4 regions of the Streptomyces sp. NPDC051452 genome follow, and region 1 is predicted to be linked to each of the others. Evidence: riboswitches for the same ligand, from Rfam matches in the RefSeq annotation. Region 1 holds a riboswitch; each other region holds the start of a gene.

Evidence for each region. A riboswitch is a leader RNA that binds a small molecule or an ion and turns the genes downstream of it on or off. The one in region 1 is predicted to bind thiamine pyrophosphate.
Region 2: linked by a shared signal. The riboswitch ahead of ACIBA9_RS03480 (purine-cytosine permease family protein) and the one ahead of thiO (glycine oxidase ThiO) in region 1 are both predicted to bind thiamine pyrophosphate.
Region 3: linked by a shared signal. The riboswitch ahead of thiC (phosphomethylpyrimidine synthase ThiC) and the one ahead of thiO (glycine oxidase ThiO) in region 1 are both predicted to bind thiamine pyrophosphate.
Region 4: linked by a shared signal. The riboswitch ahead of ACIBA9_RS34095 (thiamine ABC transporter substrate binding subunit) and the one ahead of thiO (glycine oxidase ThiO) in region 1 are both predicted to bind thiamine pyrophosphate.

The regions. Positions count from the first base shown of each region.
Region 1 covers NZ_JBITEB010000004.1:370,109-377,267, reverse strand. The annotation lists gene ACIBA9_RS13945 (sulfite oxidase-like oxidoreductase) at 1-330, shown strand, start outside; gene ACIBA9_RS13940 (deoxyribonuclease IV) at 398-1,276, opposite strand; gene pknB (Stk1 family PASTA domain-containing Ser/Thr kinase) at 1,334-3,259, opposite strand; partial or broken gene ACIBA9_RS13930 (thiazole synthase) at 3,360-4,151, opposite strand; gene thiS (sulfur carrier protein ThiS) at 4,154-4,366, opposite strand; gene thiO (glycine oxidase ThiO) at 4,363-5,544, opposite strand; TPP riboswitch at 5,542-5,653, opposite strand; gene ACIBA9_RS13915 (hypothetical protein) at 5,704-6,054, shown strand; gene ACIBA9_RS13910 (NAD(P)/FAD-dependent oxidoreductase) at 6,087-7,159, shown strand, end outside.
Region 2 covers NZ_JBITEB010000001.1:866,979-874,137, reverse strand. The annotation lists gene ACIBA9_RS03510 (hypothetical protein) at 1-134, opposite strand, end outside; gene ACIBA9_RS03505 (hypothetical protein) at 444-650, opposite strand; gene ACIBA9_RS03500 (DUF3140 domain-containing protein) at 816-1,175, shown strand; gene ACIBA9_RS03495 (PRC-barrel domain-containing protein) at 1,248-1,604, shown strand; gene ACIBA9_RS03490 (hypothetical protein) at 1,638-1,811, shown strand; gene ACIBA9_RS03485 (alanine--tRNA ligase-related protein) at 2,114-3,292, shown strand; TPP riboswitch at 3,437-3,532, shown strand; gene ACIBA9_RS03480 (purine-cytosine permease family protein) at 3,522-4,925, shown strand; gene ACIBA9_RS03475 (hypothetical protein) at 4,979-5,116, opposite strand; gene ACIBA9_RS03470 (response regulator transcription factor) at 5,701-6,366, shown strand; gene ACIBA9_RS03465 (sensor histidine kinase) at 6,363-7,159, shown strand, end outside.
Region 3 covers NZ_JBITEB010000022.1:26,046-33,204, forward strand. The annotation lists gene ACIBA9_RS34670 (IclR family transcriptional regulator) at 1-317, shown strand, start outside; gene ACIBA9_RS34675 (SsgA family sporulation/cell division regulator) at 416-853, shown strand; gene ACIBA9_RS34680 (YibE/F family protein) at 1,043-2,560, opposite strand; TPP riboswitch at 2,641-2,818, shown strand; gene thiC (phosphomethylpyrimidine synthase ThiC) at 2,811-4,598, shown strand; gene ACIBA9_RS34690 (hypothetical protein) at 4,618-5,487, opposite strand; gene ACIBA9_RS34695 (metallophosphoesterase) at 5,670-6,749, opposite strand; gene ACIBA9_RS34700 (LacI family DNA-binding transcriptional regulator) at 6,973-7,159, opposite strand, start outside.
Region 4 covers NZ_JBITEB010000021.1:40,113-47,271, reverse strand. The annotation lists gene rlmN (23S rRNA (adenine(2503)-C(2))-methyltransferase RlmN) at 1-738, shown strand, start outside; TPP riboswitch at 767-874, shown strand; gene ACIBA9_RS34095 (thiamine ABC transporter substrate binding subunit) at 956-2,038, shown strand; gene ACIBA9_RS34090 (ABC transporter permease) at 2,086-3,687, shown strand; gene ACIBA9_RS34085 (ABC transporter ATP-binding protein) at 3,687-4,706, shown strand; gene ACIBA9_RS34080 (LAETG motif-containing sortase-dependent surface protein) at 4,809-5,498, opposite strand; gene ACIBA9_RS34075 (LOG family protein) at 5,658-6,782, opposite strand; gene ACIBA9_RS34070 (VOC family protein) at 6,818-7,159, opposite strand, start outside.

The sequences.
Region 1 (7,159 bases):
CCGCCGGCGCCGGATGTCACCCATGTGATGGTCTGGGCGGAGTACGGCTTCAGCTCGAACCTGCGCCTGTCGGACTTCGCCTCCGGCCGCACGGTCTTCGCCACCCACAAGGACGGCGAGCTGCTCACCGCCGAGCACGGTTTCCCGGTCCGTCTGATCGTGCCCCACCTGTACGCCTGGAAGGGCCCGAAGTGGGTGCGCGGCGTGGAGTACATGACCGCCGACCGCCGCGGCTTCTGGGAGGAACGCGGCTACCACAACATCGGCGACCCCTGGAAGGAACAGCGCTACTCCTACCAGGAGGAGCCCGGCGACGGCCCCGGACTCTGATCCCGGCCGGCCGGGAGGTGGCGGCGGTCGGGATCGTCCACCGGTGCGGCCGTGCTCTGCGAACGCCTCAGGAGTCCCGCAGTTCCTTCAGCCGCGTCACGTCGGCGGCATGTCCTTCCTTGCCGCCGGGCGTCTCGATGACCAGCGGGACACCCGCCGTCGCCGGGTGGGTCATCAGGGCGCGGAAGGGGTCCTCGCCGATGTGGCCGGCGCCGATGTTCTCGTGCCGGTCCTTGTGCGCCCCGGCCACGTCCTTGGAGTCGTTGGCGTGGATCAGCTTCAGCCGGCCCTCGCCGACCGTGTCCACCAGCAGGTCGAGGGTCTGGTGCATACCGCTCGGCCCGGTCAGATCGTGCCCGGCGGCGAAGACGTGGCAGGTGTCCAGGCAGACGCCCAGCTTCGGGTGGGCGTCCAGCGCCGCGAAGTACGGCCCGAAGTCCCAGGTCCGCGAGCACAGCGAGGCACCCTGCCCGGCGGTCGACTCCAGCAGCAGGAACGGGTCGTCCTCGTGGGTCAGCTCGTCGAGCAGCGGCAGCAGATGCTCCCGCACCTGCTTCAGCGCCACCTCCCGCGCCCGCCCGCCGGTCGCGCTGCCGGTGTGCACGACCACGCCCAGCGCGCCGATCTCCCGGCCGCGCCGCAGCGAGTGCCGCAGGGATTCCACGGACCGCTCGACGGTCGCCTCGGTGTGCGAGCCGAAGTTGATCAGATAAGGGGCGTGCACATACGCCGGGATCGACTCCGCGGCGCACGCCTCCCGGAACGCCTCGTCCTGGCGCGGGTTCCCGGCCGGTGTCGCCCAGCCGCGCGGATTGGCGACGAAGACCTGCACGGTCTCCGCCTTCAGTTCGCGGGCGTAGGACAGGCCCACGGAATGCAGACCGCCGGCCACCGGGACATGACCGCCCACGGGGTTGCGGAGCGGGAAGGACTGAACGGGACTCACCCGTTCAGGGTGTCATGTCCGCCCCGGCCGCCGGACCACGGTCCCCGGTGAGCCCCGTCACCGGATGGTGATCGTGATCGTCGACCCCTTGGGTGCCCTCTTGCCGCCCGGCACCGACTGCTTCTTCACGGTGTCGCCGAACAACCCGAGCAGCCCGCGGTCCTCGTCGACCTCGAAGCCGGCCCCTTCCAGGGCGGCGTGGGCGTCGTCCACGCTGTCGCCGACCACGTCCGGCACCTCGACCATCTCGGGACCCCTGGACAGCGTCAGCGTCACCGTGTCGCCCTCGGCCGCCTCGCTGCCGTCGCGCGGGCTCTGCGTGGCGACCTCGCCCTTGTCGAACTCCGAGTCGACCCGTCCGGTGGCGATCTTCACCTTCAGTCCGGCGTCCGCCAGCTCCTGCCGGGCGCTGTCCGGGTCGTCGCCGGTGACGTCCGGCACGTCGACGGGCCGGCCCTTGCTGACGGTCAGCGCGATCGCCGAACCGGCGTGCCGCTCGGTGCCCGTACGCGGCGTGGTGGAGATCACCGAGCCGCCCGACACGTCCTCGCTGAACGCCCGGGTGACCATGCCCGGCTCCAGCCCGGCCGCCTTCAGCCGCGCCCGCGCCTTGGCGAGCGGCTGTCCCGTCACATCCGGCACCTTCACCGTCTGCGGTCCCAGCGAGACGGTCAGGGCCACCGAGTCGTGGTCCCGGATGCGGGAGCCGGGCGCCGGATCGGCGCTGACGACGGTGCCGCGCTCGATGGTGTCGCTGTACGCCCGCCTGACCCGCCCGACGTCCAGCCCGGCCGCCTCCAGCCGCTGCCGCGCCTGCGCCTCCGTCTTGGCCAGCAACGGGGGGACCTTCGTGAACTGGCCGGAGTTGATGTACCAGACCCCGGCGCCCACGCCGAACACCACCAGCAGGGCCGCGACCACCGCCAGCACCGCACGACGGGGACGCGCGGGCCGCCGCCGGTCGAGGCCGGGCGGGCTCTGCAACCGGGTGGTGCGGTGGACACCGTCCGGGGCCGGGTCCGCGTCCACGGGCAGCGCCCGCGGGACGGTCGGGGAGCGCGGTATCACGCTCGTACGGTCCTCGGCCCCGTCATGCTCCGCGGACAGCGCTTGCGGCGGCAGCGCGTCCAGCTGCGCGTCGGTCAGTGCCCCGCGCGCCTCGCGGACCTGGCCGAGCAGTGCCACCGCGTCGTGCGGGCGGATGCCGGGGTCGCGGGCGGTGGCCGAGGCGACCAGTTCGTCCAGCTGGTAGGGCAGGGCGGGCACGAGGGCCGAGGGCGGGGGCACGTCCTCGTGTATGTGCCGGTAGAGCACCTGGGCCGGGGAGTCCCCGGCGTGGGGTTTGCCGCCGGTCAGCATCTCGTAGAGCACGACACCGCACGCGTACACGTCCACGCGTGGATCGGTGGTGCCCTGCTCTATCTGCTCGGGCGCGAGGTACGACACGGTCCCGAGCACGGCACCCGTCGTACTGGTCACGGTGTCCACCGAGCGCACCAGCCCGAAGTCGGCGACCTTCACCCGCCCGTCGTCCCCTATCAGGACGTTCTCGGGCTTCATGTCCCGGTGCACGAAACCGGCCCGGTGCGCGGCGCCGAGCGCGGCGAGCACCGGCTCCAGGATGTCCAGCGCGGCCCGCGGCTGCAGCGCGCCCCGCTCGCGCAGCACGTCCCTCAGGGTGCACCCGGCGACGTACTCCATCGCCAGGTACACATACGACCCGTCGGCGCCCTGGTCGAAGACCTGCACCACGTTGGGGTGGTCCAGCCGGGCGACGGACTTCGCCTCCCGGATGAACCGCTCGACGAAGGCCCCGTCGCCCGCGAGCGCCGGGTGCATCACCTTCAGCGCGAGCACACGGTCCAGGCGGGTGTCCAGGGCCCGGTAGACCGTGGCCATCCCGCCGGCCGCGATCCGCGCGTCCACGCGGTACCGGCCGTCGAGCAGCTGCCCGACGAGGGGGTCCTGAAGGGTCGTATCCACGCAGGGGAGTCTACGAGGGACGACCGACACTCCCGTCTCCCGTGTCCTGACCGGGACGCAATGCAGCAGAGCTGTGACCGTCGTGCGACCCGCCGGAGGGGAAGGCGGGACGCTCGGGGTCCAGCCGGGCGCGCCCCTCGGTGGGGGAGGAGGCCTCGGCGAAGTGGCGGCGCGGGATGCGCCCCGCCAGCCGCGCCAGCCGGCCCGCCTCCACCGCGTGCCGCATGGCCGTGGCCATGGTCTGCGGCTCCTGTGCCCGGGTGACGGCCGAGGCGAGCATCACCCCGGCGCACCCCAGCTCCATCGCCAGCGCCACGTCGGAGGCCGTACCGGCACCCGCGTCGAGGATCACCGGCACGCGCGCGTGCTCCACGATCAGCTGGAAGTTGTGCGGGTTGCGGATGCCGAGCCCCGACCCGATCGGCGAGCCCAGCGGCATCACCGCCGCACAGCCGACATCCTCCAGCTTCCTCGCGAGGACCGGGTCGTCGTTGGTGTACGGCAGCACCGTGAACCCGTCGTCCACCAGCGTCTCCGCCGCGTCCAGCAGCTCGATCGGGTCGGGCAGCAGCGTCCGCTCGTCGGCGATGACCTCCAGCTTGATCAGATCCGTGCCCAGCGCCTCCCGGGCCAGCCGGGCGGTCAGCACGGCCTCCCCGGCGGTGAAGCAGCCCGCGGTGTTCGGCAGCACCCGGATGCCGAGGCGCTCCAGCACCGACAGCACCGAGCCGTGCACGGAAGGGTCCACCCGCCGCATCGCGACCGTCGTCAGCTCCGTGCCGGAGGCGATCAGGGCCCGCTCCAGCACCTCCAGGCTGGGCGCACCGCCCGTACCCATGATCAGCCGGGACGTGAAGGGCACTGTGCCGAGGACGAAGGGATCGTCGGCCATGATCAGCCTCCTTGGACGGCGGTGAGGACTTCGACGCGGTCACCCTCGGCGAGCGCGGTGGCCGCCCACCGGGTGCGCGGGACGACGGTCTCGTTGACGGCGGCCGCCACCCCGGAGGGCGCCGCGGTGAACGTCTCGACGAGGGAGTCGAGCGCGGTGCCCGGGGCGATGTCCCGGCGCTCGCCGTTGACGGAGATGGTGACGGTGGGGGTCATGCGGGCTGCTCCACGGTGCGGGCGGACGGCTCCGGCGGCAGGACGCCGAAGCGCCGCGGGGTGAACGGGCGGGCTTCCTCGGGAACGTCACCGGTCGTCAGCGCGTGCGCCAGCACGTCCCCGGTGATCGGGGTGAGCAGCACCCCGTTGCGGTAGTGCCCGGTGGCCAGCAGCAGCCCGTCCAGGCCGGACGGGCCGAGCAGCGGAGCGTTGTCGGGCGAGCCGGGGCGCAGCCCGGCGCGGGTCTCGGTGAGTGGCAGCTCGGTGATGCCGGGCACCAGCTCGTGGGCGTCGCGCAGCAGCTCGTACACACCGCCGGCGGTGACCGTCGTGTCCCAGCCCAGCTCCTCGCTGGTCGCGCCGACGACCAGTTCACCGTTCTCCCGGGGCACCAGGTAGACGTGGCTGCCGCGGACCACGGCCCGCACGGTACGGCTCAGGAACGGCGCGAAGCGGCCGGGCACGGTCAGCCGGAGCACCTGCCCCTTCACCGGCCGCACCGGCGGCACCAGCGCCGGCGGCAGACCCGCGAGCCGTCCGCTCATGCTGCCGGCGGCGAGGACGACCTGGCCGGCGCGCAGCTCGGTGCCGTCCGCCGTGGTGACGCCGGCGGCCCGGCCCCCGACGACGTCGAGCCGTTCGGCCCACGTCCGGTGGAACACCACTCCGGCGCGCTCGCACGCGCTCACCAGGGCCGCGGCCAGCCGCCGGGGGTCGATCTGGTGGTCGCCGTCGACCCGCAGGCCGCCGCGCACCCCGGGCGCCAGCATCGGCTCCAGCCGCCGGCACTCCCGCCCCGAGAGCCACTCCGCCGAGAGGCCCGAGCGCTGCTGGAGGGCGTGCAGCTCGCGCAGATGGGCGCGGTCGTCGGTGTCGAGCGCGACCGCGAGGGTGCCGCAACGGCGGTACCCGAGCTCCTGGCCGGTCAGTTCGGTCAGCTCGGCCGCGAAGTCCGGATAGCGGCGGGCCGATTCCAGGTTGAGGGCGAGCAGCCGCTCCTCGCCGTAGTGCAGCTCGGTGACCGCGGCCAGCATCCCCGCCGCGACCTGGGCGGCCCCGCCGCCGGGCTCGGGATCGGCCACGGCCGTGGCGAGCCCGCGCTGCGCCGCGCGCCAGGCGGTGACCAGGCCGATGATTCCGCCCCCGATGACGAGGACGTCGGACGTACGTGACGACATGGGCGTCCAGCCCCTCCCTTCGCCGGCATGACCCGGATCAGGTTCGTACGGTCGGAGGCCGCCAGCCTCCCTCTCAGCCCGGTGCGTCCGGGCTCCCGCGAGTGCTTGTACGGTGACCAGCCTAGCCCGCGGCGCTCGCCACCCAGAAGGGAGCCCCTCATGACCCGCTCGCTCGACGGCCTCGTCCTCGCCCCGGTCGCCGACCAGGCGCCGGGACAGGTGGGCACCCGCACCCGGTTCGCCTACCACGAGCGGGACGGCGAGGTCTGGGCCGAGTACGCGGGCGGTGACGTGGTGCGCGGCCATCTGGTCGGCACCCGCGCGGGCGACCTGCTGGACTTCCGGTACGTGCAGCTCAAGACCGACGGAACGACGTCCTCGGGGCACTGCCTCTCGCGGGTCGTCGAGCTTCCGGACGGCCGGGTGCGCCTGGAGGAGGACTGGCGGTGGGAGTCCCAGGCCGGTGCCGGGACGAGCGTTGTGGAGCAGGTCACCGAGCACGCCCCCTGACTGACAGAGCGTCACGTGTCTATGGTGATCGAGTGAGCGAGCAGACAGCGGGACAGGCCACGTCACCGACGCGGCGCGTGGTCGTGGTGGGCGCGGGCATGGCCGGGGTGCAGACCGCGGTCGCCCTGCGGGAACAGGGCTTCCGGGGCGCGGTGACCGTCATCGGCGCCGAACCGCACCAGCCGTACGACCGGCCGCCGCTGTCGAAGGCGGTGCTGCTCGGCAAGGCCGAGGACTCCGCCTTCGACGTGGACTTCGAGTCGCTCGGCGTCGAGCTGCGGCTCGGCTGCGAGGTCTTCGCGCTGCGCCTGGCCGAGCGCGAGCTGGACACCGAGGCCGGGCCGGTGCCCTACGACGTCCTGGTCCTGGCCACCGGCGCCGAGCCGATCACCCTGCCGGGCACCGAGGGCGTGCCCGGCGTGCATCTGCTGCGCACCCTGGACGACGCGGAACGACTGCGCCCGGTGCTCGAACGGCAGCACGACATCGTGGTCGTCGGTGCCGGCTGGATCGGCGCGGAGTTCGCCACGGCGGCCCGGCAGGCGGGCTGTGCGGTGACCGTCCTCGAGGCCGCCGGCCGGCCGCTCGCGGGGGTGCTGCCCGCGGAGGTGGCCGCACCCATGGCCGCCTGGTACGCCGACAGCGGAGCCGTACTGCGCACCGACGCGCGCGTGGAGCACGTCGAGTCCGGCGCGGTGGTGCTCGCCGACGGCACCCGGCTGCCCGCGGGCGCCGTCGTCGTCGGCATCGGCGCCCGCCCCGCCACCCGGTGGCTGGCCGGATCCGGCATCGAGCTGGGCGCGCACGGCGAGGTCCTCGCCGACGCCCGGCTGCGCACCGGCGCCGAGGACGTGTACGCCGTCGGAGACTGCGCCTCCTTCCCCTCGGCGCGTTACGGCGAACGGCTGCTCGTCCACCACTGGGACAACGCCCTGCAGGGCCCCCGCACGGTCGCCGCGAACATCCTCGGCGAGACCTCGTCCGTCTACGACCCGGTGCCGTATTTCTGGTCCGAGCAGTTCGGCCGCTTCGTCCAGTACGCCGGCCACCACGCCGGGGCCGACCGGCTGGTGTGGCGCGGCGACCCCGCGGGTCCGGCCTGGGC
Region 2 (7,159 bases), on a different contig from region 1:
GCGACGGGCCAGGGCGCGGACGGCAGGACCTGCGCCAGCTGATGACGCACGCGGTCGGCTTCACCACGGGCCTGGGCCGGGACGTCACCACGCTCCGAGACGAGGCGGTTGAAGATCGGGGTTTCGTGGAACACGCTGGGCTGCCTTCCGGGACGGGCGCGGTACGGCAACCGCCGGGCTGCCGATCATGGACGGAAACGAGTATCCGATGCCACGGGCCCGCCCGGGGACCAGTTCCGGCACGCGGGACAGCGGGGTTGGTCACAGGGCCGGGTGCGAAGCCGGTGCATCGGCGGACGAAGCAGTCATGTCCGGACCGGGCACCGCCAGTCGGGACCCGGACCGGCGCACCGCCCCCGCGGGTCCGGGCACCCCGTTCCGGCGCACCGCCCTCGCGGATCCGGTCACCCCGTGCCGGCCACCGAGCCTGCGTGCCGAGGCGCTCAGCGCCTCCAGGCCTCCGGACCGCCGCCCCGCCACTCGATCCACTCGGCGCCCGACACGTCCTCCGGTTCGACGTCCTCCAGGCCGCTCGCGCGCAGGAACTCGACGACGTCGATGACCGTGTACGCCATCCCCGCGAAGCACTGGCCGACCCGGACCCTGCGGCCACCGTCCGCCGCGGGCGGGTACACGATCACGTGGGGCATGGCGCCACCATGCGCCCCGGCCGCGCCGGGACGCATGCGGAGGGCGGCCGTACGGGTAGCCGCCGTGCTCCCCGCGTGCGGACCTCGCGGCGCTCCCGCAGGGTAGGAGAGGCGTTTCGCATCCGGGGACAAATCCAGGAGGCGGGGACAAATCTAGGAGAAGGGGTGACGGGAGTGGCCGAGGCGACGACCGACGACGAGCGACGGGAAACCTGGGACACCTTCCGGGAAGTCGTCAACATGTCACCGTCCGCCCTGGAAAACTGGCTGGAGACCGACGAGTCGCGGGCGGCGGGGCAGAAGAAGGACGGCGACGGCGAGTCGACCGGGCATGCCTCGGGGCGCACCATCGTCGCCATCCTGCGGAAGAACAAGAGCGACCTGTCCGACTCGGACTACGCCCACATGCGCAAGGTCACCGGCTATGTCCACCGCCACCTCGCGCAGCGTCCGTCGGGAGACGTGCGGGACAGCCGATGGCGGCACTCGCTGATGAACTGGGGCCACGACCCCCTCGACGACTGAAGACACCGGACGCGCGAGCGGGGCGGTGACATCGGTGGGGCCACCGGGGGTACCCCGCTGGAGGAGGTCATGATGTTCGAGGCAAGCGACATCCGCGAATGGCGGGGCCACGACGTGGTGGACCGGGAAGGTCACAAGATCGGCGTCCTGGAGGCGGTCTATGTGGACACGGCCACCGACCAGCCCTCGTTCGCGACGGTGACCATGGGCCTGCCGACCCGGCGCCGACTGGCGTTCGTCCCCCTGTTCGGCGCCACGGTCGGTCCGGGTTATCTGAAGGTCGCCCACGGCAAGGACGTGGTCAAGAAGGCCCCGGCGATCGACACCGACGGCGAGCTGGCCGCCGAGGAGGAGCCGGGCGTCTTCGCCCACTACGAACTGGACTACACGGTGGGTGCGGGCGGCGAACGGCGCCTCGCCCGCCGCTGAGACGCGGCAGCAGCCGGGAGACCGGGAGATCCGATGAGCCTGTTCCTGTTTCTGATCCTCGTGGCCGTGGTCCTGGGCATCATCGGCTTCGTCGTCCACGGCCTGTTCTATCTGCTGGTCATCGGCGCCATCGTCCTCGTCGTCGACCTGGTCTACGGCGTGACGCGCGTCCGGCGCGGAGCCAAAGGGCGTCGCCGGGGTCGCTGAGGCGGTCGGCGCGGGCACCGAGCGGCGGCGGGTTCGGCCTGCCGGAAATCCCGGTGCCGCAACGGGCGGGGTGGGTTAAGGTCGGCCCCATGAACGTCACCGGCCGAGACACCGTCACCACCGCGCGAGCGACCAGCTCGCCGGTTGCCGCCGCCTGACCTTCACTCTTCCCACCGGCGACCGGAAACGGCCGCCGGTGGTGGTGTGACGTCCCGTCGTTCCCGCTTCCTCGCCCCGGTGTGACGACCACGTGGTCTCCCGTTTCCGGTGCCTCCCCGCCACGACGCGAAGGAGTCACCCCCATGGACACGGAGCACATCCAGCGCACGTTCGTCGAGTACTTCGAGGAGCACGGCCACCGCCGGATCACCGGTTCCACGCTGCTGCCACCGCCCGGCGGCCCCGTGCTGTTCACCACCGCCGGCATGCATCCGCTCACCCCGTATCTGGAGGGCCGGCCGCACCCGCTGGGCACGCGGCTGGTCAATGTGCAGCGCTGTCTGCGCACCACGGACCTGGAGGAGGTCGGCGACGCCACCCATCTGACCGTCTTCGAGATGCTCGGCACCTGGTCATTGGGCGACTACGACGGCTCGACGAGTCTCGACTGGGGCTACGGACTGCTCACCGAGGGGCTGGGGATCGATCCCGGGCTGCTGCACGCCACCGTGCACGGCGGTGACGACCGGACCGGGCCGGACACCGACTCCCTGCGGGTGTGGCAGGAGCTCGGCGTCCCCGTGGAACCGACCGTGGACGCCAACTGGTGGTCCAACGGGCCGGTCGGCCCGTGCGGGCCCGACTCGGAGATCTTCCTGTGGAGCGGTGACACCCCGCCCCGGTCGACGCCGACCCGCGACGAGCGCTGGGTGGAGGTGTGGAACCACGTGATGATGCGCTACCGCCGGCTCGAGGACGGCTCCCTCGTGCCGCTTCCCCGGCGCAACGTCGACACCGGGCTCGGCCTGGAGCGGCTGGCCTCGCTTCTCCAGGGCAGGTCGTCGGTGTTCGAGTGCGACGTCTTCGACCCCTGGCGCCGCCTTGTGCCGGACCTGTGGCCCCTGGACGAGCCCTCGCTCCGCCTGGTCTACGACCATCTGCGCTCGGCCGTCGTGGTGATCGGCGACCGGGTGCGCCCGGCCGCCACCGGGCAGGGCTACGTACTGCGCCGCCTGGTGCGCCGGGTGCTCACCGTGCTGTGGCGGGACGACCCCTCGCGCAGCCTGGGAGACCTGCCGCTGGAGCTGGTGTCGCACACCCTGGACCACTTCCGGCAGAGCGGCGAACCCGGCGACGTACGCCGGTTGTTGCTGGAGGAGGAACGCCGGTTCGGGCGACTGCTGGAGCGGGGCCGGAAGGTCCTCGCCCGGCCCCGGTTCCGGGGTCCGCTGCGTGAGGAGGACTTCCACCACCTCCATGACACCCACGGCCTGCCCCGCGAGCTGGTGACCGGCCTGCGGCCGGACCTGGGGGGAAGCTGACAGGGGTGCCGCCGGAGGGATGCCGCGCGGCGTCCCTCCGGTGGGCCGGTCGGGCGGTGGGGGCGGGGTCGGACCGCCTCGGCCCCCGCTCGCTCCCCCGCCCGGGGGGTATCGGCCACCGGTGGGGGGCTATTCTGGCCGCCGTACCTGGACACGGGGTGCCCCCGCACGGGGGCTGAGATCACACCCGTCGAACCTGAACCAGTTAGGACTGGCGGAGGGATGTCGCATGTCGTTGCCGTATGCCCATGAGAAGGCGGCCGTCGCCGCGTCGCAGCGGGTCTTCGAGGGGCGGATGCCGACGGCTCCCGGGGATCTGCGGGTGGAGGCGCGGGGCATCACCCCGGTGCCCGAGGACGCGCGCTACGGCAGCCCCCGCCGGCTGTTCACCGTATGGTTCGCCCCCAACCTGACCATGACGGGCGTGTTCACCGGCACCGTCGGCGCGGCGCTCGGCCTGGACTTCGCCACCGCGTTCGTCGCCGTGGTGCTCGGCACGCTGCTCGGCGCGGCGCCCACCGCCTACCTGGGGACCTGGGGCAGCCAGACCGGGGCAGGTCAACTGCCGCTCGCCCGGCTGGCCTTCGGGCGGGCCGTCGCCCTGCCGGGCGCTCTGCAGTGGCTGTCCTCCATCGCCTGGGACGCGCTGATCGGCCTGTTCGGCGGGGAGGCGCTGGCCCAGTTGTGCGGCTGGCCGTTCTGGGCGGGTGTCCTGGTGATGCTGGCGGCCCAGGGGGCGCTGGGCGTGCTCGGGTACGAGGCGATCCACCGGTTGCAGACGGTGATGACGTTCGCGCTCGCCGCCTCGCTCGCCGGCCTGGCGGTGAAGCTCCTGCACGGCACCCACCCCGCGACGGCCGCGACCGTGCACGGCGCCGACCGGGCGGGCGCCTTCGTCCTGACCTGCACCATCGCGCTGAGCCTCGCCCTGTCGTGGGCCCCGTACGCCAGCGACTTCAGCCGCTATCTGCCCCGGACGGCGTCCCGTGCGCGGATGTTCTGGTACACCCTGCTGGGTGTCAGCGTGTCCTTCGTGGCGGTGCAGGCGCTCGGCCTGTGGGGAGCCGCGCAGTTCACCGACCAGACCGCCCGCGGCGTCGACACACTGCTCGGCGGTGGCGCGCTCGGCGCGTTCGGGCTCCTCACGATCGCTCTCGCGGCGCTGTGCAGCAACGCCATGAACGATTACAGCGGATCGCTGGCGCTGCAGACCATGGGGGTGCGACTGCCCCGGCCGGTCGCGGCCGCGCTCGCCGCGGCCCTCGGTTTTCCGCTCGTGCTGTGGATGCACGCGGCCGACACCACCGCCCGCTTCCAGAACGTGCTGCTGTTCGTCGGGTACTGGATTCCCGCGTTCGTCGCGATCGTGGTCGTCGACTGGGTGGTGCGCGCCCGGGCCCGCGGCGGCCGCCCCGTCGACCTGGCGGCGGAGACGGCGGGGCCGCGGCGGCCGTGGTGGCCGGCCCCCGCCGCGTTCGTCGCCGGTTTCGCCGTGTCGGTGCCGTTCATGAGCACCAGCCTGTACGTGGGCCCGGTCGCCCGGGCGCTGCACGGCGCCGACCTCGCCTACCCCGTGGCGTTCCTCACGGCCCTGCTCGTCTACGCGCCGTTGCGCGTACGCCGCAGCGCCTGACCGTCCCTCCGTCCCTCGACAGCCCGCCGAGGCCGAGGCGCGCCGCTTCGGCTTCAGCGAACGTGGCGGGCGGGCCGGGTCGCGAGGTCGAGCGCCTGTTCCAGGGGCCCGCGCCGGAAGCGGTGGCGCCAGGCGGTCGCCGACAGAGCGGTGGCCGCGATGACGGCGAAGAGCACCGGCGGCACCGACATCGAGTCACCGTCAACCACCCCGACGTGGCAGACGCCGACGAGCAGCCACAGGCCGACGATGTGGCCTCACCCCCCTGGCGGCGGGGGCGCGATGCCCCTGTCCGCCCATGTCCTGCACCGAGTCGTACGCGGCACCCGGCGGCGACGGCCAGGCACCCCGCCACCACGGCGAGGGCCACACCGGTGTTGCCGACGATGGAGAAGGTCGTCTGGCTGTGGGGCGCCGCGACCAGCAGCCAGGCGGCCGGGGTGAATCAGCCGTCCCGTCGAGGGCGCACCGGCCGGACCGCGACGGCACTGGGCCTCCGGCGACTGCCGTGGCTCCCGCGACGGAGCCATCTCCCGCGCGGGCGGTGCCTCGGTGGGGGCGGGCGGCGCCGCGTCCGGGGCATGCGCACAAGGGGCCGCCGCGCGTCCGGCGCGGCCCGCCGGGTGGCTTTCCGGGGGCGCCCGCGCCGACCGGCCGGAGCCGCACCGGCCGATCCGGACCGTGGGGCCGATCGGCGGAAACGGCCCCTGTCCGCTCGCGCCCCGGCTCCCGGCGTGGTACGCATCGAAGCGGGCATGCGAGGAGCGGAGCACACGTGATCCGGGTACTGGTGGTCGACGACGAGGCCCTGATCCGGGGTGGCTTCACGCACATCCTCAGCGCGGCGGACGACATCGAGGTCGTGGCGGCGGTTCCGGGCAGCCAGGCGGTGCGCACGGTGCACGAGGCACAGCCGGACATCGTCCTGCTGGACATCCGGATGCCGGACGTGGACGGGCTCACGGTCCTGGGCGAGCTGCGCCGCATGCCGGACCCTCCGGTGGTGGCCATGCTCACGACGTTCGACGCCGACGAGTACGTGACGGCCGCGCTGCGCTCCGGTGCCGCCGGCTTCCTGCTCAAGGACACCGACCCCGAACAACTCCCGCACCTGGTACGGGCCCTCGCCGAAGGCGGGACGGTGCTGTCGTCGAAGGTCACCCGCACGGTGGTGGACGGCTATCTCGACAAGGGCGGACGCGAACCCGCCACCCGGCTCACCGACCGGCTCACCGACCGCGAGCGGGAGGTCCTCGTCCTCATGGCCACCGGGCTGGGCAACACGGACATCGGACGACGGATGAACCTGAGTACGGGCACCGTCAAAGGCCATGTCAGCGCGGTGCTCAACAAGCTGGAGGTCGGCAGCCGGGTGCAGGCCGTCCTGATCGCCGAGCGCGCCGGACTGCTCGGGCCGCCGCACGACGAGGACACCCCATGACCTCCCGGTGGACGCCCACGCCACTGCTCGACGCCGCCCTGGTGGCCGTCGCGCTGATCGACGTGTGGATCAACGTCGGTTTCCACGAACCCCCGGTGGCCCCGGTCGTCGCCCTGGTCGCCGCCCTCGCCCTCGTCATGCGACGCCGCCGGCCGCTGCTGACCTTTCTGCTCACGATCCCGGCCGCCATGATCACGGATTCGGTCGTGGCCCCCGTGGCGGCGCTGTACACGCTCTCCTCGCTCAGCCGTCACCGTGTCCTGCTGGGCGGCTGCGCCCTGGTGTACGCGGTCACCGACTTCCTGCCCTGGCCCTGGTCCACCCTGCGCACGGACGAACTCGCCGGGACCCGCAACATCGTCCACTTCGGCTACAGCCTCGCGACGGCGGCCGCTCCCGTCTTCCTCGGCCAGCTCGTCCAGGCCCGCCGCGAGCTGTCGCTGCGGCTCACCGAGATCACCGCGGCCCGCGAGTCGGAGCGGCTGCTGACCGCGCAGAGCGTCCTGGCGAAGGAGCGCGCGCAGCTGGCCCGGGAGATGCACGACGTGGTGTCCCACCAGGTCAGCCTGATCGCCGTACAGGCCGGTGTGCTCCAGGTCGGCAGCCGGGACGAGGACACCAGACAGGCCGCGGCCTCGATCCGGCGTCTGAGCGTGCAGACGCTGGACGAGCTGCGACACATGGTCAGTGTGCTGCGGGCGTCCGGCAGCCGTCCCACGGAATTGACTCCCCAGCCCTCCCTCGCCGATCTGCAACGCCTGGTCGCGGGCAGCGGCATCGAGGCCGAGCTGAA
Region 3 (7,159 bases), on a different contig from region 1:
AGTTGGACGAGGACGCCAGGCGCGACCATCTCGTCCGCCATCCCGTGCAGGCCCTCACGCCCTACACCGTGCGAGACGGCGGCGCCCTGCTGCGTCGCCTGACCCGGACGCGTCCCATGCAGACGGTGGTGGAGCGGCAGGAGTACGCGCTGGGCACGGTCTGCGCGGCCGTTCCGATCACCGCCGGCACCACCGCGGCCGCGATTGCCATCTCCGTGCCGGTCCGTCACGCCGATCGGCTGCTCCCCACGGCGCACCGGCTACAGACGGAGATCGGGCGCCACTTGGGGTCCTTGAGCCTCTCTATCAGTATCTGAAAACCTACTCCTTGTGATCTGTCGTGTACTTTAAGCAAGATTTGACCACGGTCGAGGGATGAATCCCGGCCAGTCAATGTCATATGACGGGGTAGGCGATGCGCGAGTCCGTACAGGCAGAGGTCATGATGAGCTTTCTCGTCTCGGAGGAGCTCTCCTTCCGCATTCCGGTGGAGTTGCGCTATGAGACCCGGGATCCCTATGCGGTGCGCCTCACCTTCCACCTGCCCGGCGATGCCCCGGTGACCTGGGCCTTCGGACGGGAGCTCCTGATCGACGGAGTCGGCCGGCCGTGCGGGGAGGGGGACGTGCGTATCGCGCCCGCCGATACGGAGGTGCTGGGCGAGGTGCTGATCCGGCTTCAGGTCGGATGCGACCAGGCCCTGTTCCGCTCGTCCACACCACCGCTCGTGGCCTTCCTCGACCGGACGGACAAGCTCGTGCCGCTCGGTCAGGAGGGTGCGCTGGCCGACTTCGACGCTCATCTCGACGAGGCCCTGGACCGCATCCTGGCCGAGGAGCAGAGCGCCGGCTGAAGCGTCGCGAGCTGGAGCGCCGAGTACTCCGGCCCGTACGTCGAACCGCGTGCAGGAACGCTTCTGCACCGGAAGGGCCCATGCGGGCGGCGAGGCGCGTCCTAGAGCCGGAGCCGGCCCGGAGCCAGGCCCGGCGCCTGTACCCGAACCCGAGTTCGCGCCCGAGCTGACGACGGGCCCCGCCGGGGGTCACCGCTTACGGCGGTGGCCTCTGCCGGTACGAGCCGGAAGGGGCTGTGCCGCGCCGGCCCCCGGCCTGCCTGTGCCGGGCCGGTCGGCCGACACCACCAACGCGGCGAGCGCGGTGGTGAGCGGGACCGAGGCCACCAGGCCGATCGATCCCACCAGCGTCCGCACGATCTCCTCGGCGACCAGTTCACTGTTGGCCACGGCCCCCACGCTGCTCTGTGCGATGGAGAACAGCAGCAGCAACGGCAGCGCGGCACCGGCGTAGGCGAGCACGAGCGTGTTGACGACGGACGCGATGTGGTCACGGCCGATGCGGATGCCCGCCCGGTACAGCCCGCGCCAGCCCATCGAGGGATTGGCCTCGTGCAACTCCCAGACGGCCGACGTCTGCGTCACCGTCACATCGTCTAGGACGCCGAGGGAACCGATGATGACGCCGGCCAGCAGCAGGCCGCTCATGTCGATCGATGGATACAGGCCATGGATCAGGCCGGTGTTGTCGTCCGTGTTTCCGGTGAGGGCGGCCCAGTCGATGAACTCCGAGCCGAGGAAGCCGATCAGTAGGAGGGAGGCCAGTGTGCCGAGCACCGCGACCGAGGTGCGGGCCGACAGCCCGTGGCACATGTAGAGCGCGATGAGCATGATCGCACTCGCCCCGACGACGGCCACCAGCAGCGGATTCGCCCCCTGAAGGATCGCGGGCAGGATGAACAGGGTCAGCACCAGAAAGCTCACGGCCAGCGCGATCAACGCCATCAGTCCCCGCAGCCGCCCGACCACGACGACCGCGACCGCGAAGATCCCCGCGAGCAGCGCCATGGGGAACTTCCGGTTCACATCGGTCACCGAATACTGCAACTCCCGTGGCGCCGAGGGCTCGTAGGCGACCACGACCTGCTCGCCCTGGTGCAACTGCCGCGGCTGGTCGGGCTGCACGATCTCGGTGAACGTACGGCCCTTGTCCTTGCCGGTGTCGACCCGGACGGTCGCCCTCTTGCAGGTGCCGCCCGCTTTCCGTGCCGCCGGATCGCCCTGAACGGCGGTGGGGTCACCGGTGGTCGTCCCGCCGGAGGCGTTCACCGACTTGCAGCTCACCTCGACGACTTTGGTGACCGTCGCCTGCTGGGTCTGGCGGTCGAAACCGACGCCCGTGCGCTTGTGGGACGGCGCTCCCCCGGGCCAGAGCACCACCAGACCGACCAGGACCGCCGCGGTGAACGGCACCAGGATCGCGGCGATGACCTTGCGCAGATGCTTGGAGACGGGCGCGGCGGGCCCATGGCTGTGACTGTGGCCGTGTGAGTGCCCACTCCTCTGGCCGCCGCCGGAGCCAAGCTCCTGCCTGCTGCCGTCGCCGGAACCGTGCTCGTGCGTGCTGCCGTCGCCGGAGCCATGCCCTTGTCCGTTGTCGCCGGGGGAACCGTGGCCCGCGTGACCGCGTTCACCGTCGTACGCACCGGCCGGCCCCGAGGCGCCGCGGCGGCGCGGCTCGGGTGGCTGGTAGGGGTACTGCTCCATTCTGGTCACCACCCGATCATCGCAAGAAGGGCCGGGGCCCACTGTTCACCGCACCACACATGACGCTAGCGTGGAGGCACCTTTGCACACGCGGGAGCTCGGAGCACCGGGCTGAGAGGGCGCTGACCTCCGTACACGCGATGTTTCACGTGGAACGAACGACGTTCCGCGGGAAGCGTCGTCAGACGGACACCGCTGCGTCGACCGCCGAACCTGTTACCGGGTAATGCCGGCGTAGGGAGTAGGTCTCATGACCAACAAGGACGCACGCACGCCTGTCTCCGTCCAGGACGAAAAGTCCGAGGAGGCCGGAACGTCCATCGGCTGGCACAAGGCGTATGTCGAGGGCTCGCGTCCCGACCTGCGCGTGCCGGTCCGTCAGGTGCACCTCACCAACGGGCAGTCGGTCACGTTGTACGACACCTCGGGCCCGTACACCGATCCGCTCGTGGACACCGATGTCCGCAGGGGCTTGGCCCCCTTGCGGGAGAACTGGATCATCACTCGCGGCGACACCGAGGAGTACGCGGGCCGGCCCGTCCGTCCCGAGGACGACGGAATCAAGCACACCTCACCGCGCGGCGGCCTGCGAAACCTGGACGCGGTGTTCCCCGGCCGCGCGCGTCAGCCGCGCCGGGGCCGGGCCGGCACGGCGGTGACCCAACTCGCCTATGCGCTAAGGGGCGAGATCACGCCGGAGATGGAGTATGTGGCCATCCGGGAGAACGTGGCGCCGGAAGTGGTCCGTGAGGAGATCGCCGCAGGTCGTGCGGTGCTGCCGGCCAACGTCAACCATCCCGAGATCGAGCCGATGATCATCGGCAAGCGGTTCCTGGTGAAGGTGAACGCCAACATCGGCAACTCCGCGGTGACCTCCTCCATCGAGGAGGAGGTCGAGAAGATGACCTGGGCCACCCGCTGGGGCGCCGACACGGTCATGGACCTCTCCACCGGCCGCAACATTCACACGACCCGGGAGTGGGTGCTGCGCAACTCCCCCGTCCCCATCGGCACGGTGCCGCTCTACCAGGCCCTGGAGAAGGTCGACGGCCGGGCCGAGGAGCTGACCTGGGAGATCTACAAGGACACCGTCATCGAGCAGGCCGAGCAGGGCGTGGACTACATGACCGTCCACGCCGGCGTGCGCCTCGCCTACGTACCGCTGACGGCCAACCGCAAGACGGGCATCGTCTCGCGCGGCGGCTCGATCATGGCCGCGTGGTGTCTGGCGCACCACAAGGAATCGTTCCTGTACGAGAACTTCGAGGAACTGTGCGAGATCCTCGCCGCCTACGACGTCACGTACTCGCTGGGCGACGGTCTCAGGCCGGGGTCGATCGCGGACGCCAACGACGAGGCGCAGTTCGCGGAGTTGCGCACGCTCGGGGAACTCAACCGGATCGCCAAGCGTTTTCACGTACAGACCATGATCGAGGGCCCGGGCCACGTCCCGATGCACAAGATCAAGGAGAACATCGACCTTCAGCAGGAGATCTGCGATGAGGCTCCGTTCTATACGCTCGGCCCGCTGACCACCGACGTCGCACCGGCCTACGACCACATCACCTCCGGTATCGGTGCGGCGATGATCGCCTGGTGGGGCACGGCGATGCTCTGCTACGTCACGCCCAAGGAGCACCTGGGCCTCCCGAACCGGGACGACGTCAAGACGGGCGTCATCACCTACAAGATCGCCGCGCACGCGGCCGACCTCGCCAAGGGCCACCCGGGCGCCCAGGAGTGGGACGACGCGCTGTCCGACGCCCGCTTCGAGTTCCGGTGGGAGGACCAGTTCAACCTCGCTCTGGACCCGGACACGGCACGCGAGTTCCACGACGAGACCCTCCCGGCGGAGCCCGCCAAGACGGCCCACTTCTGCTCCATGTGCGGCCCGAAGTTCTGCAGCATGAAGATCTCGCAGGACATCCGCCGGGAGCACGGCGGCAGCCGGACCGAGATCGAGGAGGGGATGGCTCAGAAGTCGAAGGAGTTCGCGGCCGCGGGCAACCGGGTGTATCTGCCGCTCGCTGACGGGTAGTCGACGGGGGCGGGTGCCCTCACTCCGGCTGGTGCTCGGGGCCGCCGAAGTCCGGGCTCGTGTAGTCGGGGCTGGTGAATCTCGGGCGGCCGGGGGCGGCGCCGTCGTCGGGGCTGCTGAAGCCGGGGCGGTCGTAGCCGAGGCGTGGCATGCGGCCGCTCGGCCCGGGCGGGGTCGTGCGGCGCACGGGCGGCGACCCGGGCTCGGCGAGGGCCTCTCGCAGGAACGGCAGGACGCCCCGCTCCAGGAGGGCGTCCCGCCAGGCCGCTCTGGCCCTTTCCAGGTCCTCCTGTGCGGCGTCCCGTGCCCGGGCCTCCGCGGAGTTGCCGTTGCGCAGCGCGGTGATCAGCAGTCCGGCGCCCGCGATGAGGATCGCCGCAGCGGTCACCGCGCCGAACACCCAGCCGGCGGTGAGCATGGTCCGGGCGATGGTCTGCCCGGGGTCGAGCGCTCTGAGGATGTACCCGACCAGCAGGAAGAGCGCCGAGGCGGTTCCGGACAAGACGGGTGCGAGGACGGCGATGACCGCGATGGCGCCCGCGCCGGTGGTCTCGGCGGCCTCGCCGAGCGTGGCGGCGAGGTCCGCCGCGGCCGCGGCCGGCTCGGGACCCGCGCTGGTGGTGTCGCCGGGGGGCGAGGCACCGGACAGCGCCGGGTGGCGCAGTTCGTCGCGGACCCTTACGTAGTGCTGGTACTCGGCCGCCGCGGCCGCGGTGATCAGGGCGGTGGCGTCGAGTGCCATGGTGCGCAGTTGTTCGGGGTTGAGCCGCTGTCCGACGGCGGCCAGATCCGGTCGGTGTGGTGCGGAGCGCAGCGCCTCATCGAGGATCCGCTCGAACTCCTGGCGGTCCTCGTTCTGCAGGTGCTGCGGAACGCTGTTCATGTGCATCCCCCGATGCTCCGTAGGGCTTGGGGCTCGCACGCCGGCGAGCCGTCGGGCAGAAACGGAGGGGAGCCTGCTACGGATAAGCCGATGGTAGAGCCGTGGCGGTCCACGGTGACAGGGGGTTGCCGGAAATTGCCCTTCCGGTCCGCGCGTACTCCGCCGGCGGACACCGGCCCGAGGAACCGTCAGCCGCCCAGGGGAAGTTGCTGGACCAGCAGCTTTCCGGCCATGGTCACTCCGCCGTCCATGGCGATGGCGAGCCCGTCGGCGTAGACGTGCGGTCCTTCGACGACCGGGCCGCCGCCCTCGTCGTCGTCCTCGGACCCGACGTCGCCCAGGAGGTAGGGAATGGGGCTGTGGCCGTGAACCACCCGGGTGCCCCCGTACGTATCGAGGAGGGAGCGGACGGCGTCGGCGCCGCCCTCGTCGCGGAAGGAGAAGCGTTTGGTCAACTTGCGGAACAGGTCCCAGCACTCGTCCGCGTCATTACGGGTGAGGGTCTCGCGGACGGTGTCGTTGACCGCCTCGATCGAGTCGCCGTAGTCGAGATAGGCGGTGGTGTCGGAGTGGAGGAGCAGATAGCCGTCGACCTCCTCCACCGCGTCGAGTCGGGCCATCCACTGCAGGTGGTGGTCCTGGAGACGGTCCATGTCGGTCTTCTGGCCGCCGTTGAGCAGCCAGGCGGCCTGGAAGGTGGCCGTTCCCGCGCCGGAGTTGACGGGGGTGTCGGCGAACCGCTTGGCGCCCAGCAGCAGCAGTTCGTGGTTGCCCAGGAGTGCCTTGCAGTAGCCGCCGGCCGCGGCCGCCTCGGCGGACAGCCGCATCACCAGGTCGATGACGCCGATGCCGTCCGGCCCGCGGTCGGTGAAGTCGCCGAGGAACCACAGCCGGGCGGTGCCGGCGCACCACTGGCCCTCGGTGTCGATCAGTCCCTGACCCCGGAGGGCGGACATCAGTTCGTCGAGGTATCCGTGGACGTCACCGACGACGAACAGCGGTCCGGGCCCTGCCGTCGGCTGCGGTGCGGCCGCGGCGGGGGCGGGGTCCGCGGGCACCTGGACGGTGTCGCCGCGGTTGATGACCGGCAGGTCGCGCTGGGTGGGCGTGTATCCCTCGGGATACGCCTCGTCGACCGGCGGGAGGGTGTCTCCCGGGTGGACGCTTCCGGCGAACGGACCGGTTTCATGGACGTACGCGGGCACCCGGAAGTCGCGTAGCGTCGCCGTCCGCTCCACCTCGGGTCCCTGACCGGCCCCCTGAGTCATCAGACCCCTCCACCATCGCGCCGCATCTGCACCGCTTCGGACTGCCTGGTCGCAGCGGTCCACGGTGTCGTGCGCCCATCATAGGAATGCGCGTAGCGCCGTGTGATGACCCAGGGGTGCTGAATCGGAACAAGACTCCAGTTCACCGCGGCTTTCGCCCCCTTTGGCCGGTGTTCGGCTGGCCCGCACCGGGCGGCGGGCCCACGATCACGGCCCGCGGTCGCTATGTGTCGTCCGGTGTCCGCGGCGGACTGACCGTCGTGCGCGGGGGACGACGCTGTGAGGAGGCGCGCACGATCATCTCGGTCGGTATCACCTGCTCCACCGGCCGGTCCGTCTCGACGCCCTCGATGGCGTCGATGAGCAGTTGGACGACGGCGGTGCCGATGCGGCGGGGCTTGAGGGAGAGC
Region 4 (7,159 bases), on a different contig from region 1:
AGCTCGCAGGCGGGATGCGGCATGAACTGTCCGTTCTGCGCCACCGGGCAGGCGGGCCTGGACCGGAACCTGTCCACCGCCGAGATCGTCCACCAGATCGTGGACGGCATGCGGGCGCTGCGGGACGGCGAGGTGCCCGGGGGACCGGCGCGCCTGTCCAACATCGTCTTCATGGGGATGGGCGAGCCGCTCGCCAACTACAAGCGCGTGGTCGGCTCCATCCGCGCGCTCACCGACCCCGCCCCGGACGGACTGGGGCTCTCGCAGCGCGGGATCACCGTCTCGACCGTCGGATTGGTGCCGGCCATCCACCGGTTCTCCGACGAGGGCTTCAAGTGCAGGCTCGCGATCTCCCTGCACGCCCCCGACGACGAACTGCGCGACACCCTCGTCCCCGTGAACACGCGGTGGAAGGTGCGCGAGGTGCTGGACGCCGGCTTCGAATACAGCGAGAAGTCCGGCCGCCGGCTGTCCATCGAGTACGCGCTGATCCGGGACATCAACGACCAGGCCTGGCGCGGTGACCGGCTCGGCCGGCTGCTGCGGGGCAGGCCGGTGCACGTCAACCTCATCCCGCTGAACCCGACGCCGGGTTCCAAGTGGACCGCCTCCCGGCCGGAGGACGAGAAGGCGTTCGTCGAGGCAATCGCCGCGCACGGGGTGCCGGTCACGGTCCGGGACACCCGTGGTCAGGAGATCGACGGGGCGTGTGGTCAGCTCGCCGCCACCGAGCGGTAACCTGGCCGGGTCCAGTCCACATATCTTCATATTCCGACAGGGGAGCGCCACAGCGCTGAGAGTGCGGCGATCGGGCCGCAGACCCTCTGAACCTCGCCCAGGTCATTCTGGGTAGGAAGTTCGGTCATCACTCATGCTGTTGCGCCCTGCCCGGGTCCCCTCGTGGAGCCCGGGCGGGGCCGCGTCTCTTCCTGGCCAACCCCCAGGAGGACATCCAGTGCACAACAAGACCTTCGTGGCCGTGGCGGCGGGGCTCTGCCTGGCCGCCCTCCCCGCCCTGACCGGGTGCGGGTCGGGCGGCACCGTGAAGGCCACGGACGCCAAGACCGTGACCCTCGTCAGCCACGACTCCTGGGCCGTCTCCAAGAACGTCCTCGAGGACTTCGAGAAGCGGTCCGGGTACAAGGTGAGGGTCCTCAAGGACGGCGACGCCGGACAGGCCGTCAACAAGGCCCTCCTCACCAAGGACAACCCCCAGGGCGACGTCCTCTTCGGCGTCGACAACACCCTGCTCTCCCGGGCCCTGGACAACGGGCTGTTCCAGCCGTACCGGGCCAAGGACTCCGCTCTGGTCCTGCCGCCGTACCGGGTCGACCAGGACAGGCACCGTGTCACGCCCGTCGACACCGGCGACATCTGCGTCAACTACGACAAGGCCTACTTCAGCGAGCACAAGCTGACCCCGCCGCGGACCTTCGCCGACCTGGCCGACCCCCGGTACAAGAACCTCCTGGTCACCGAGAACGCGGCCACCTCCTCGCCCGGCCTCGGCTTTCTGCTCGGCAGCGCCGCGAAGTTCGGCGACGACCGCTGGCCCGACTACTGGAAGAAGCTCAAGGCCAACGGCGTCAAGGTCGTCGACGGCTGGGAGCAGGCCTACTACCAGGAGTTCTCCGGCTCCTCCGAGGGCAGGAAGGCCGGCGGCGACCGGCCGCTGGTGGTGTCCTACGCCTCCTCCCCGCCCGCCGAGGTGATCTACGCCAAGAAGCGGCCCGCGACCGCCCCGACCGGGGTGTCGGCCGGGACCTGCTTCCGCCAGACCGAGTACGCCGGACTGCTGAGCAACGCGCGGAACGCCAAGGGTGGCAAGGCGCTCCTGGACTTCTTGCTCAGCAGGGAGTTCCAGGACGACATGCCGCTGAACATGTTCGTCTACCCGGTGCGCAAGGGCGCCCAGGTGCCGCCGGAGTTCGTGAAGTACGGCCCCCAGGCCGCGGACCCCCAGATCCTGGCCCCCGACAAGATCGCCGCCGACCGCGACCAGTGGGTCAAGACGTGGACGTCACTCGTACTGAAGTAGCCCCGCGCCGGAGCGGCGGCCGGACAAGCGCGGCACGGCTGGGCCTGATGGCCCTGCCCGTCGCGTTCTTCGCGCTGTTCTTCGCCTGGCCCGTGGCCGCGATCGTCGGCCGCGGCCTGAAGACGGACGGTGGCTGGCAGTTCGGGCGGATCACGGACGTCGTCACGCAACCGGACATCCGGCACGTGTTGTGGTTCACCACCTGGCAGGCGCTCGCCTCCACCGCGCTCACCCTGCTGCTCGCCCTGCCCGCCGCCCATGTCTTCGCCCGTCTGGACTTCCCGGGCAAGCGGCTGCTGCGGGCCGTCGTGACCGTTCCCTTCGTGCTGCCGACCGTCGTCGCCGGCAGCGCCTTCCTGGCGCTCGTCGGACGGGGCGGACTGCTCGACGAGCTGTGGGGGGTACGGCTGGACACCACCGTGTGGGCGATCCTGCTGGCCCACGTGTTCTTCAACTACGCCGTCGTCGTGCGCACGGTCGGCGGTCTGTGGGCCCAGCTCGATCCCCGGCAGGAGGAGGCCGCCCGGATGCTGGGCGCCTCGCCGTTCGCGGCCTGGCGGAAGGTCACCCTGCCCGCGCTCGCGCCCGCGGTGGCCGCTGCCGCGCTGATGGTGTTCCTGTTCACCTTCACCTCCTTCGGTGTCGTGCAGATCCTCGGCGGCCCCACCTTCTCCACCCTCGAAGTGGAGATCTACCGGCAGACCTCCGAGGTCTTCGACCTGTCCACGGCCGCCGTCCTCACCCTCGTGCAGTTCGCGGCCGTCGGCGCGATCCTCGCCGTGCACGCCTGGACCGTACGGCGGCGGGAGACCGCGCTGCGCCTCGTCGACCCGGGAACGACCGCCCGCAGGCCGCGCGGCGTACGGCAGCGGGCGCTGCTCGGAGCCGTCCTCGCCACCATCGCCCTGCTCCTGGTGCTGCCGCTCGCCGTCCTGGTCCGCCGCTCCCTGGACGCGCCCGGCCTCGGCTACTATCGGGCGCTGACGAACTCCGACGGCGGTACGTTCCTGGTGGCGCCGGTGCACGCCGTGTGGACCTCGCTGCAGTACGTGGCCGCCGCCACCGCCATCGCCGTGGTGATCGGCGGCCTCGCCGCCGCCGCGCTGGCCCGCCGGGACGCGGGGCGGCTGGTACGGGGCTTCGACGCGCTGCTCATGCTCCCGCTCGGCGTGTCCGCCGTGACCGTCGGCTTCGGGTTCCTGATCGCCCTCGACAAGCCGCCGCTGGACCTGCGCCAGTCCTGGATCCTGGTGCCGCTCGCCCAGGCGCTGGTGGGCGCCCCCTTCGTCGTACGGACCATGCTGCCCGTGCTGCGTGCGGTGGACGGCCGGCTCCGGGAGGCGGCGGCCGTGCTCGGAGCCTCGCCGTGGCGGGTGTGGCGCGAGGTGGACCTGCCGATGGTGCGGCGGGCGCTGCTGGTCGCGGCCGGGTTCGCGTTCGCCGTCTCGCTCGGCGAGTTCGGGGCGACCGTGTTCATCGCCCGGCCCGACAACCCGACGCTCCCGGTCGCCGTGGCCCGGCTGCTGAGCCGTCCCGGCGATCTCAACTACGGCCAGGCGATGGCCCTTTCGACGATTCTGATGGTGGTGTGCGCGCTCGCGCTGCTCGTCCTCGAGCGGCTGCGCACCGACAGGACGGGGGAGTTCTGATGCTGCTGGGCCTCGACGCCGCGACGGTACGCTTCGGCGGGCGGCCCGTGCTCGACGCGGTCGACCTCGCGGTCGCCGAGCACGAGGTGGTGTGTGTGCTCGGGCCCAGTGGCAGCGGCAAGTCCACACTGCTGCGCGCGGTGGCCGGGCTCCAGCGGCTGGACTCCGGGCGGGTGCTGCTCGACGGGCGCGACCAGCGGGACGCGCCCGCGCACCGGCGGGGTGTCGGGCTGATGTTCCAGGACCATCAGCTCTTCCCGCAGCGGGACGTCGGCGCCAACGTGGCCTTCGGGCTGCGTATGCACGGGGTCGCCAAGGGCGAACGCGAGGCCAAGGTGGGGGAGTTGCTGGAGCTGGTCGGGCTGCCCGGTGCCGAACGGCGGGCCGTGGCCTCCCTCTCCGGCGGCGAGCAGCAGCGCGTGGCCCTCGCCCGGGCGCTGGCGCCCCGGCCCCGGCTGCTCATGCTGGACGAGCCGCTCGGGCAGCTCGACCGCTCGCTGCGCGAACGCCTGGTGGTCGAACTGCGCGAGCTGTTCGGCCGGTTGGGGACGACCGTGCTCGCCGTGACCCACGACCAGGGCGAGGCGTTCGCGCTGGCCGACCGGGTGGTGGTGATGCGGGACGGGCGGATCGCCCAGTCCGGGACGCCTCTGGAGGTCTGGCAGCGGCCAGCCGACGCGTTCGTGGCCCGCTTCCTCGGCTTCGACAACATCGTCCCGGCGACCGTCGCCGGGACCGCGGCCGACAGCGCCTGGGGCAAGCTGCCGGTGCCCGACGGCTGCGCGCAGGGCGACCGCACGCTCCTCGTCCGGCCCGCCGGGGTACGGCTCGTGGCGCCCGGCGAGGGTTTGCCGTGCACGGTGACCGCCCGCACCTTCAAGGGCACCCATGTGTCCGTCCGCCTGCGCCCCCAGGACGGCCCGCCCCTGGAGGCGGCCTCGGCGCTCCGGGACGCGCCCGGGGTCGGAGACGCGGTCGGCGTGGAGTTCGACCCGGCGGAGATCGTCCTGCTCAGCTGATCACGGGGCGCCATGACCGGGCACCCCGGCCTGGCGGGCGTACGACCGCGGCCCGTCCCCGGTGACGGGGACGGGCCGCGGTGTGGTGCGGGGGGCGAGGGGTCAGCCGTCGTTGCGGGCCCCGCGCCGGCGCATGCCGAAGAAGACCGCGCCGCCACCGACGACGACCAGGGCGGCCGCGACGCCCGCGATCAGGCCGGTGTTGGAGTCGGCGCCGGTCTCGGCGAGGTTGGAGTCGGCGGCCGCCGGGGACGGCGCGTTGCCGGGGGTGCCCGCCGGGGCGGGGGTGGACCGGGAGGCCGACGGCGTCGGGGTCGCCGACCCGGTCGGGGCCGACTTCGACGGCGTCGGGGTCGAGGAGGCCGGCGGCGTCGGGGTCGGGCTCTCCTCCTTCTTGCAGGCGGTGGACGGGGTCACCAGATCCGGCTTGACGTCGGCGTCGACGATGTTGCCCGCCTTGATGTGGACACGGTAGGTCGCGTTCGGCTTCCAGTCCTCCCGGAAGGTGGCCTGGGTGCCCTCCTTGGATCCCTTGACCACCTGGTCGGCGACCTTCGTCTCGACGCCGCCGGCACCCTCGAGGAAGACGCTGACGGCGGCCGGGACGCCGGAGGCATCGATGTCGGTGACGACGATGACGCCCTTGGCACCGTCGCACTTGGCCTCGGCCTTGAAGTCACCGATGGCGCAGGCGAAGGCGGAGCTCGACAGTCCGAGCACCACCGCGGCCGAGGCGGACGCGACACCGAGGGCGCGCACGGAACGGCGTGCACTACGACGAGTTATGGACACGTTTGTCCTTTACAGAGCATAACTGCGGGGGGCTGAGGGGGAGTTGGGACGACGGATGAGGTGATGTCCCAGCGCCCCCAAGTGGCTCACAGGTCTATAAGCGCTCCGTCGGCAGTGTCAATGCATATGCCGTCAACAGCGAGCGGCTTTGCCCGTTTATTAACCACCGAGACGTTTGATCGCGGCCGGAGCCTGCTCGATCCGGTCAACGAGGGTGATTCGGGACTCCATTGACCGCCCCCGCGCCAGCGACCGCAGCAACGGCCACGCCGGCAACTCCCGTGTCCAGTGCGCCTCGTCCACGAGCACCATCGGCGTCGGCTCGCCGCGCGACTCGTAGTAGTTCGGGGTCGCGTTGTCGAAGATCTCCTGTACGGTCCCGGCGGCACCCGGCAGGAAGACCACACCGGCGGTGGACCGGGCCAGCAGGCCGTCCTCGCGGGTGGCGTTGGCGAAGTACTTGGCGATGTGCGCGGCGAACGCGTTCGGCGGCTCGTGGCCGTAGAACCAGGTGGGGATGCCCACCGACTCCCCGCCGCCGGGCCAGCGTTCGCGGACCTCGAAGGCGGCCCGCGCCCAGTCGGTGACCGAGGGGCGGAACGAGGGGGCCGCGGCGAGGATCCCGAGCGCGTCGTCGAGCATGCCGTCGTCGAAGGGCGCGGCGTAGGCACCGAGGTTCGCCGCCTCCATCGCACCGGGCCCGCCCCCGGTGGCCACCGTGAACCCGGCACGGGTCAGCTCGCGGCCCAGCCGGGCGGCGCCGGCGTAGGCGGTGGTACCGCGCGCCATGGCGTGTCCGCCCATGACCCCCACCACCCTTGACTTGACGAGGAGTTCGTCCAGGGCGTCGGAGACGGCGTCGTCGTGGACGGCCCTGAGCATCGAGGCGAAGACGTCGCCGTCGGCCTTCGTCCGCTGGAACCAGGCGTAGGCCCGCGCGTCCGGTGTCGCCTCGTAGCCCTCGCCCAGTGACGCGAACAGCTCGTCCGGCGCGTAGACGAAGCCGCGGTAGGGGTCGAAGGGGAGGCCGGGCATCGGGGGGAACACCAGGGCGCCCGACGACCGGACCCGGGCGGCGGCCTCGGGTTCCATCGGGCAGCCGAGGAAGACGGCGCCCGTCGTGTCGAGGCCGAGCAGGGCGTCGGTGCGGGCGGTCAGGTCGACGGCCTGCACACGGAACCCGGTCAGTGAGCCGTGCGCGGCGACCACCTCGTCGAACTCGGCGAGGGACTCTATCTCGCGGTCGGGGGCGGGTGGTTGCGGCTGGGCGGGTATCGGATGCACCCGCCCATGCTGGCACGGTCGTCCGGCCGGACGGGTCAGCCCTGGACCGCCGACGGGTCCATCCACATGACCTCCCAGGTGTGGCCGTCGAGGTCGTCGAAGGCCCGGCCGTACATGAAGCCGTGGTCCTGGGTCTCGCCGCTCGCCGTGCCGCCGGCCGCGAGCGCCTTGTCGACCAGCTCGTCGACCTTCTCGCGGCTCTCCGCGCTCAGACAGAGCAGCACCTCGCTGGTCGTCGTCGCGTCGGCGATCTCCTTCTTGGTGAAGGACGCGTAGAACGGCTTGGTGAGCAGCATCGCGACGATGGTGTCGCTGATCACCACCGAGGTGGCCTTCTCGTCGCTGAACTGGGCGTTGATCGTGTAGCCGAGTTCCGT